Lujinxingia sediminis: one gene and its partner. The protein of the gene in region 1 interacts with the protein of each later gene in a pairwise test. Links are inferred from orthologs where the notes say so. Each region holds a gene or a part of one and is shown on either strand. Other genes may lie near its edges.

Region 1 (4,862 bases):
GCCGGATCTCACGCACGATCTCGGCGCTCACCGTCTCGGCGCTCTTGACATGCCCTAAGCCCTTGCAGCGCTCACACGGGTCGCACATGTACTGGACCAGCGACTCCCGCACCCGCTTGCGCGTCATCTCCACCAGACCGAACTCCGAGATGGCCAGCGAGTTGGTCGTCACCCGATCTTTTTTGAGCGCGGCCTCCAGCGTGCGGTAGACCTTCTCGCGGTTTCGGGCATCTTCCATATCGATAAAGTCGATGATGATGATGCCCCCGATGTTGCGCAGCCGCAGCTGGTAGACGACCTCCTCGGCCGCCTCCAGGTTCGTGCGCAAAATCGTCTCCTCAAGATCGGAGCCGCTCCCCACAAACTTGCCGGTGTTCACATCCACCGCGGTGAGCGCCTCGGTCTTATCAAAGACAAGGCTTCCACCGCTGGGCAGGGGCACCTCTCTGGCCAGCGCCCGGTCGATCTCCACCTCGATGCCGTACGCATCAAAGATGGGCTCATCGGCACCGTACATCTCAATATTATCGGCGAACGAAGGCATATAATGCTTCGTAAACCCGCTGACCCGCTTGTAGGCCTCTTCATCATCCACGATGAGCTTGCCCACATCGGTGGTGAAAAGGTCGCGAGCAGCCCGCAGGAGCAAGTCCGGCTCCTCGTTGAGCAGGTAGGGCGCCTTGACCTGATTGGCCTTATCGAGGATGTCGGTCCACAGCTTGACCAAAAGCTGCATATCGCGCACCAGCTTATCTTCACTGATGTTCTCGCTGACGGTACGCACGATAAAGCCGGTGCCCGGCGGTCGATTCTCCTCGACGAGCTTGCGCAACCGCTTGCGCTCCTTCTCCGACTCAATCCTCCGGCTGATTCCCACATGCGAGACCGTGGGCATAAACACCACGTAGCGCCCCGGAAGCGAGATATGCCCGGTGAGCCTGGCACCCTTGGTACCCATCGGCTCCTTGGCCACCTGCACCAGAACCTCCTGCCCCTCCTTGATGCAGTCGGAGATGTTGATCTTGCGGCTGATCTTGCCGCGGGAGGGCGGCGGCCACTGATCGCCGTCTTCTTCCAGAAGGTTGATATCCTTCTCAAAGTTATAGAAATCGCTTACGTGCAGAAAACCCGCTTTCTCCTGGGCCACATCCACAAACGCCGCCTGCATCCCGGGAAGCACGCGCAACACCTTCCCCTTATAGATGTTGCCGGCCACCCCGCGGTCGCGGCGGCGCTCCATATAGATTTCGCTCAAGAGCCCGTCCTCGATCAGCGCCACGCGCGTCTCGGAGCGGGTCGAATTGACCACCAGAATGTTGGACATGTCACCTCATCGCGAACCCCCGCGTGTCCTCGATCATCTCACCGGCAAGCCGTCCTCCTCGAAAGCGTCCGCGTCCTCCAAAAGGTCGCCGACCACCGCCGAGAAGACGCACCGCCACCGGGCGTCGATCACGACACACAAAAGCTCGTCTCTATCGGGTTGAATCGCGCTCAAATCGTCAAATTTCGCTCGGGCGTCCCGAAACACTCGCCGGCCCAGGCCCGCTCTTCACCTGCCTGACCGGCGCCCTCTCCGGGGCCCTTAACACCTTGAAAAACGTTGATAAACTCGCTGCTCACAGCCCCCGAAATCACCTCATCCGGAACGCCGGAAGGCATGCCACAGCGCGCTCTTCTCTTCACCCCGAGCTATATCACAGCCCCAGATCGCCGACTAGCCACGATCCTTTTGCCCTACTTTTTTGCCACCTCTGGAGTAACGCTTAACCAGGCGGAGAGCCCTCGCCACGCCACAACGCCCGATATCTCCCCGAAATCAACGCTGGCACGCCATCTGCATTACGCTCTCCCACCTGAGACGGAGCGGCGAATGTTCCCCAACACTCCAGAGCGCTCCCGGGTTTGCGACGGGCACCCCGCTCCCCACGGGGTGCCCGCGCCTTTTCTTGTTTTTTTAATGACAAAATAACGACCGCCCCCAGAGCTCCACCTCCCTTTTTACGCCCCCCCCCAAACCCGAGCGCATCCAGCGCCGGGGCGCTCGCCGTCCCTGCATACGAAAAGATCCGAGCGCATCCAGGGCAAAGTCCAGCAAGGAGCAAGGAGGAAGCTGTGGCAGCGCCACCGCGACGACGCAGCGACGACGCTGGCTTTGTCCTGGGGCGCTCGGCAGCGCCGCTCGGCACTCCCGCATACGAAAAGATCCGAGCGCATCCAGGGCGGCGTCTGACAAGGAGGCAGGGATGAAGCTGTAGCAGCGCTACTGCGAATCCCTGTCGACGCCGTCAGCGTCGTCCTGGATGCGCTCGGCACACAGGCACTACTGTTGACAAGCGGCCAACAACCCCCTAAACATTGAAATTATCGTCATCGCGAATAGTTCGCCCCTCGACAGTGTTCATCTCCCACGAACACCTCGAAGCTCGCACGGGCCTGTCGCGCTCGTCGACGATCCAACACGCTTCAATCCTCCGCGCCGCCTCGCGCTGTGCTGCCCGCCATCCTCGGCGCAACGCCCACGCAAACGCATTTCGGCGCAACCCCCGCTCGACCGCCTCACTCCCCGTCTTCCACCCCAGATCCTACCCACGCGCCCCCATCACCGGCCCCCGACCTCATATGCACGGTCTTCTGCCCTGATCCTTCAAGGCGCCCCAGATCCCTCTCGTTTTCCCCACCCTTTTCTGATCCTGATCTGTCTATCTTCAAGACGCCCTCCCAAGGAGAACACCCCGATGAATCTGAAAGAACTCAAGGAGAAAAAGATCGGCCAGCTTACGCAGATGGCCAAAGAAGCCGGCATCGACGGCGCCGGCAACCTGCGCAAGCAAGAGCTGATCTTCGCCCTCCTGCAAACCCAGGCTGAAAAAGACGGTTCCATCCACGGCGAAGGCGTCCTGGAGATCCTCCCCGATGGGTTCGGATTCTTGCGCGCCCCGGACTACAACTACCTGCCCGGGCCCGACGATATCTACGTCTCCCCCAGCCAGATCCGCCGCTTTAACCTGCGCACCGGCGACACCGTCAGCGGCCAGATTCGCCCGCCCAAAGAGAGCGAGCGCTACTTCGCGCTGCTCAAGGTCGAGCAGGTCAACTTCCAGGATCCGGAGCACGCCCGCGAGAAGATCCTCTTCGACAACATCACCCCGCTCTACCCCGAAGAGCGCCTGCAGATGGAGACGGCCAAAGACGGCTTCTCCACCCGCATCATCGACCTGCTCACCCCCATCGGTAAGGGCCAGCGCGCGCTGATCGTCGCGCCGCCTCGCACCGGTAAGACCGTCCTGATGCAGGACATCGCCAACGCCATCGGCGACAACCACCCCGACGTGGTTCTCATCGTGCTGCTCATCGATGAGCGTCCCGAAGAGGTCACCGACATGCAGCGCTCGGTGCGCGGCGAAGTTGTGTCGTCGACCTTCGACGAGCCGGCCCAGCGCCACGTGCAGGTCGCCGAGATGGTCATCGAGAAGGCCAAGCGCCTGGTCGAACACAAGCGCGACGTCGTTATCCTCCTCGACTCCATCACCCGTCTGGCCCGCGCCTACAACACGGTGGTGCCCCCCTCCGGCAAGATCCTCTCCGGTGGTGTCGACTCCAACGCCCTGCACAAGCCCAAGCGCTTCTTCGGCGCGGCCCGTAACATCGAAGAGGGCGGCAGCCTCACCATCATCGCCACCGCGCTTATCGACACCGGTAGCCGCATGGACGAGGTCATCTTCGAAGAGTTCAAGGGCACCGGTAACTCCGAGCTGCACCTGGACCGCAAGCTCATGGAGAAGCGCATCTTCCCCTGCCTGGACATCAACCGCTCGGGCACGCGCAAAGAAGAGCTGCTTATGGAAGACAGCCAGCTCAACCGCGTCTGGATTCTGCGCCAGCTTCTGCACCCGCTCAACGTGGTCGACTCGATGGAGTTCCTCATCGACAAGCTCGGCAAGACCGACTCCAACGCCGACTTCCTCCAGTCGATGAGCGGCTGATCCTTGACGTAACCCCCTGAGAACGCCCCGGAGCTTCTGTGCTCCGGGGCGTTCTCATTGCACTGACCTCCCCCCCTCTCTGATTGTTGGGCCTGAGCCGAATCCCATGTTCGAAAAACTCAAAGAAGTCGAGGCGCGCTACCACCAGCTCAACAGCCAGCTGGCCGACCCCGAGGTTGCCTCCGACCCCAACACCTTTCGAAAGATCGCCAAAGAGCAGGCGCTTCTCCAGGAGGTGGTCACCACCTTCCAGCGCTACCAGAGCGTCGAAGACGAGATCGCCGAGAACCGCGAGCTCCTCTTAGAAGATGATGATGACGCTATTAAACAGATGGCCAAAGTCGAGCTTGAGCGCCTCAATCCCGAGCTTGAGGCGCTGGCTCAGACGCTCAAACGCCTGCTGCTTCCCCGCGATCCTCTTGACGACAAAAACACCTACCTGGAGATTCGCGCTGGGACCGGTGGCGACGAGGCGGCGCTCTTCGCTGCCGACCTCTTTCGCATGTACGCGCGTTATGCGGAACGACTGGGCTGGAAGATCGAGATCGTCTCCACCAATGAGACGGATCGCGGAGGCTTTCGCGAGGTCATTGCGCTGATTGAGGGCGATAGCGTCTACAGCCGCCTCAAGTTTGAAGCCGGCACCCACCGCGTCCAGCGCGTGCCCGACACCGAGAGCCAGGGCCGCATTCACACCTCGGCGGTCACCGTAGCGGTGCTGCCGGAGGCGGACGACGTGGAGATCAACATCCAGGACAACGATCTCAAGATCGACGTCTACCGCTCCTCCGGCCCCGGCGGGCAGTCGGTCAATACCACCGACTCTGCGGTGCGCATCACGCACCTGCCCACCGGGCTTGTGGTGATCTGCCAGGA
Region 2 (5,068 bases), 150 kb from region 1 along the record:
ACCCCTGGCACCCGATCGCTTTCGCACCCGATCGTCTTTCCAAATGATCGAACGCCTGGCACCCCACCTTTGTACCGCCTTCAGATCAAAAAACCCCGACGCCGCAAAAGGCATCGGGGTTTCTTTAACTTCAAGAATCACGCTCCCTCACAGGAGCATTCGATTACTTGAGTTCGACGGTCGCGCCGACTTCTTCAAGGGCAGCCTTGAACTTCTCGCCCTCTTCCTTATCAACGCCTTCCTTAACGGTCGAGGGAGCGCCTTCGACCAGATCCTTGGCGTCCTTAAGACCCAGACCGGTGAGCTCGCGGACGGCCTTGATGACCTTGATCTTCTGGTCGCCGAAGCTGGCAAGAACAACGTCGAATTCGGTCTGCTCAGCGGCAGCTTCCGCACCGCCCGGGCCGGCAGCCATCATCACCGGAGCGGCAGCGGCGGCGCTCACGCCCCACTTCTCTTCCAGCTCTTCGACGAGACCGGCAAGGTCCATCACGCTCATGTTGCTAAGAAACTCAACGACTTGTTCTTTGGTGACATCAGCCATGGTGTTCTCTCCTTAAGTGCTCGCCAGCACGCGAGCTTTTCTGGTGTGTTTTGTAATGGGTGAAGAGGTCGTCCCTCTCCGATCAGGCGCTCTGCTCGATATCCTGCTTGCGGGCCGTAAGAACCTGCAAGAAGGAGGTCGGCGCGGCGTTGAGCGTGCGAACAAACTTGGTGGGCACCGCCGTGAACAGGCTGAGCACTTTCGCGCGCAACTCGTCTTTGGTCGGCATATCCGCCAGACGCTTCACGCCAGCTACATCCAGCGCTGTCCCGTCCAGGAAGCCACCACGCACCTCATAGGCGTCGTGATCCTTGGCAAAGTCTTTGATCACTCGGGCCGGGCTGACTGCATCCTCCGCGCTGAACGCGATGGCCACAGGACCCACAAACAAGTCCGAGATCACTTCCATGTCGGTGCCCGAGATCGCCAGCTTCGCCAGCGTATTCTTGACCACCCGGTACTGAACGCCCTCGGCGCGGAACTTCGAGCGAAGTTCGTTCACCGTGTTCACGTCCATACCCACATGACTCGCCAGGATGACGGATTTCGCCTGCTCGAGATCGGAGCGGATCGACGCGACTTCTTGTTCTTTTTCCGCGCGATTCATCGCATCTCCTTAAAGTCTCGCTTCGAGTCGTGCATCGCTTCTGCGATCCTCGACTCGACGCCATCCAACAACAAAACCCTCGGCACCGAAGGTGCGGAGGGTCTCAGTCAACGTCATCCAGATTGCCGGCATACACACCGGCACTGCAATCGGTCGCATCTGACCATCTCCGCGGGACATTAAGAACACTTGACGTGCTCACCTGCTTCTTCGATGTCGAAAGCAACTCTATGTCTTCGCTCCGCGTACACTCCTGCGCGGGGCGTTATCGCCGGGGTAACCCGACCGACGGCGCTCTTCGTAGTCGAGCCCGGAGGCTCCGTCAAGCGCCGTATCCTGCTTTTTTGTCAGAAAGACGCCGGCCCCGCCGGGACCGGCGTCTTTCTCACACGATCTTAGAGCAAGTCACGCGCAAACGCGGTGTCCAGCTTGACCGACGGGCTCATCGTCGAGCTCAGCGCGATGCTCTTGAAGTACGGGGACTTCGAGCTGGCCGGCTTCAGACGCGCGAGCGTCTCAAGCAACGCCACGACGTTCTCCTGCAGCTTGACCGCATCGAAGCTGGTACGACCCACGCCGATGTGGATGATGCCGCCCTTGTCCACGCGGAACTCCACGCGACCGGCTTTGAGCTCTTTGACGATCTTGGCCACGTCGAAGGTCACCGTACCGGCCTTCGGGTTGGGCATAAGACCACGCGGACCGAGCACACGACCGATACGACCGACCTGGCCCATCATGTCCGGCGTCGCCACGGTGACGTCCCAGTCGGTCCAGCCGCCGTTGATCTTCTCGATCAACTCGTCGCTTCCCACAAAGTCCGCACCGGCTTCTTCGGCTTCTTTGGCTTTCTCGCCCTTGGCGAAAACCAGCACGCGGGTGTCTTTACCGATACCGTGCGGCAGCGAAACCGCGCCGCGAACCATCTGGTCGGCGTGACGGGGGTTGACGTTGAGGTTGATCGCCGCGTCGACCGACTCGTCGAACTTCGCGAACGAAATTTCTTTAACCAGCGAGATGGCCTCTTCAAGCTCGTAACGCTTCAGGTTATCGACCTTCGCCGACGCCGCAGCGTACTTCTTTCCGCGCTTAGCCATTGTCCACCTCCATACCGATCACATCCACACCCATCGAACGACACGTCCCGGCCACCGTACGCGCGGCCGCATCAATGTCATCGGTCGTGAGGTCGGGGAGCTTGATCTCCGCGATCTTCTTGACCTGCTCATAGGTGAGCTGACCCACCTTATCGCGGTTCGGCACACCGGAGCCCGAGGGAATCCCCAGCTCCTTGAGCACCAGCACCGCCGCCGGCGGGGTCTTGGTGATGAAGTCGAACGAGCGGTCGCCGTACACCGTGATCACGACCGGAATGATCATTCCGGGCTGATCCTGAGTCCGCGCGTTAAACGCCTTGCAGAACTCCATGATGTTGACGCCGTGCTGGCCCAACGCCGGACCGACGGGCGGCGAGGGGTTCGCCTTGCCCGCAGGTACCTGCAGCTTGATCTGTCCTACGACTTTCTTAGCCATGATTCTCCTCTTCTCCGTCCGTCATCTACGGACGTGCAGTCAGCGTCTGCCCTTGTGCCCGGTGACCTCACCTGACTGGCAGACTCCTGCCATAAAAAATCCCCGGCCCTTCTGCCTGGCCACAATGGCCACAGCCGGTGCGGGGAGCGCTCAACTACAATAAAAAAAGCGCCGGATCAAGGACCCGGCGCTCTTTTCTTTCATCTGATCGTGACTTATTCGTCGGCGACCGATTCGACCTGGTTGAAGTCGAACTCCACCGCAGTCGGACGACCGAAGATCTCGACGAAAACGCGCAACTTCTCCTTCTCCTCCATCACCTCTTCGATGTTGCCGGTGAAGTCCTTGAAGTTGCCCTCGATCACGCGGATCTTATCGCCCTTCTGGAAGTTGTAGCTCGGGCCGGCCGACATCTTACCTTCTTCGATCCGCTCGGTGATCTTACGGAACTCCGCTTCCGGCACCGGCGTGGGCTTGCGCTGATTGCCGCCCACAAAGCCCACGATTTTCGGCGTGTTCTTGACCACGTGCCAGGCCCGATCGCTGAGCACCATCTTCACAAAGATGTAGCCCGCGTAAAACTTACGGGTGCGCTCACGGCGCTTGCCGTTTTTGACCTCCACGACCGTCTCGGTCGGAATGAAGATCTCACCGATATCGTCCTCGACTCCTTCCGAGCGAATACGCTCTTCGAGGGCGAGTTTCGCCTTATTCTCGTATCCGGAGTAGGTCTGGACGATGTACCACTCTTTGGTGTCCGAAGATGCCATGCGTGTTCGTCCTTAAATGCCAATCGTGAGGATGTAGTCGGTAACGCGCTTCCAGATCTGGTCCGATCCCCAGAGGAAGAAGCTCAGAATGATGCTGAAGATAATCACCACCACCGTCGAACGCTGGGTGTCTTTCCAGCTCGGCCAGGTGACTTTCTTGAGCTCAATGATCACTTCGGTGAGGAAGGGATCGACCTTCGGGTGACGCTTCATCCACATGATCAGACCGACGACCGACGCGATTGCCAGCGTTGTGGTCAGCGTCAGAATCGGCGGGATCACCGTAAACTCGGACAGTGCGTCAAATGACGCCCAGATCCATTTGAAGGTCTTGTCGAAAATGACGAACGCCACCACCGCAGTGGAGATATACGTCAGCGTGACCAGGCGCGAAACGTCCATAATTGCTCTCGTTTGGCGCGCTCTCTTAGCCAGCTCATCATGACATGAGCTGCCGGCGCCGGGAACAAAGACGGGGCTCTCGTAATGAGGCCCCGCGCGTAACATCCCGATTCTTTCGGGAAGCAGGCCAGGAGGGACTCGAACCCCCGACCGTCGGATTTGGAATCCGATGCTCTACCAACTGAGCTACTGGCCTAAACCGAGCGACAGGATAGAACAGGGCGCTTAAGGCGCCCTGTTCCCACACCGTTTAACAGGCAACGACAGCCCGTCGCGGGTTTATTTCGCGCCTCCCGCATGGATTGCGAGAGGCGCTTTCTCATCTTATTCGATGATTTTGGTGACGACGCCGGCGCCGACGGTACGGCTACCTTCGCGAACCGCGAAGCGAAGGCCTTCTTCCATGGCGATCGGGGTGATCAGGTTGGCGGTAACCGTGATGCGGTCGCCAGGCATGACCATCTCAACGCCTTCTTCCAGAATGATCTCACCGGTAACGTCGGTGGTGCGGAAGTAGAACTGCGGGCGGTAACCGGCGAAGAAGGGAGTGTGACGTCCGCCTTCTTCCTTGGTCAGCACGTAGATCTCGGCGGCGAACTTGGTGTGCGGGGTCACGCTGCCCGGCTTGGCCAGAACCTGGCCGCGCTTGACATCTTCCTTCTTGATACCGCGAAGGAGGCAACCGACGTTGTCGCCAGCCTGACCGGCATCGAGGAACTTGCGGAACATTTCAACGGCGGTAACAACCGTCTTCTCCGCTTTTTCCTGAAGGCCGACGATTTCGGCTTCGTCGCCAGGCTTAATCACACCACGCTCGATGCGACCGGTAACGACCGTACCGCGACCCGAGATCGAGAACACGTCTTCGATCGGCATCAGGAAGGTCTTGTCGGTGGCGCGCTCAGGCAGCGGGATGTAGCGGTCAACTTCGGCCATCAGCTTGAGGATGGCGTCGGCACCGTAGGGGCCAGCTTCGCCTTCCAGCGCCTGAAGCGCCGAACCGATCACGATGGGAATGTCGTCGCCGGGGAAGTCGTACTTGCTCAGAAGCTCGCGAACTTCCATTTCGACCAGCTCAAGCAGGTCCTCATCGTCGACCATGTCGGCCTTGTTGAGGAAAACCACCATCGCGGGGACACCGACCTGACCGGCCAGAAGGATGTGCTCACGGGTCTGCGGCATCGGGCCGTCAGCGGCCGAAACCACCAGAAT

What was found. The genes of interacting proteins can lie anywhere in the genome.
Region 2: the proteins of rho (region 1) and nusG interact in binary tests that used the Escherichia coli proteins (3 or more experiments, as listed by UniProt). The link is inferred for Lujinxingia sediminis from one-to-one orthologs.

The regions. Positions count from the first base shown.
Region 1 is NZ_SADD01000002.1:383,847-388,708, forward strand. What follows is about bases 1,989-4,862. They hold rho (transcription termination factor Rho), read left to right. Parts: upstream 1,989-2,738; coding sequence 2,739-3,986; downstream 3,987-4,862. Other genes in these bases: prfA (peptide chain release factor 1), read left to right, coding at 4,093-4,862. Also shown: EA187_RS07180 (Rne/Rng family ribonuclease), read right to left, coding at 1-1,324. UniProt on the Escherichia coli protein: Facilitates transcription termination by a mechanism that involves Rho binding to the nascent RNA, activation of Rho's RNA-dependent ATPase activity, and release of the mRNA from the DNA template.
Region 2 is NZ_SADD01000002.1:536,239-541,306, forward strand. What follows is about bases 1,678-4,667. They hold nusG (transcription termination/antitermination protein NusG), read right to left. Parts: upstream 3,455-4,667; coding sequence 2,900-3,454; downstream 1,678-2,899. Other genes in these bases: rplA (50S ribosomal protein L1), read right to left, coding at 1,678-2,248; rplK (50S ribosomal protein L11), read right to left, coding at 2,241-2,684; secE (preprotein translocase subunit SecE), read right to left, coding at 3,467-3,856; tuf (elongation factor Tu), read right to left, coding at 4,181-4,667. Also shown: rplL (50S ribosomal protein L7/L12), read right to left, coding at 164-544; rplJ (50S ribosomal protein L10), read right to left, coding at 627-1,151; more of rplA, read right to left, coding at 1,547-1,677; more of tuf, read right to left, coding at 4,668-5,068. UniProt on the Escherichia coli protein: Part of the processive rRNA transcription and antitermination complex (rrnTAC). The complex forms an RNA-chaperone ring around the RNA exit tunnel of RNA polymerase (RNAP).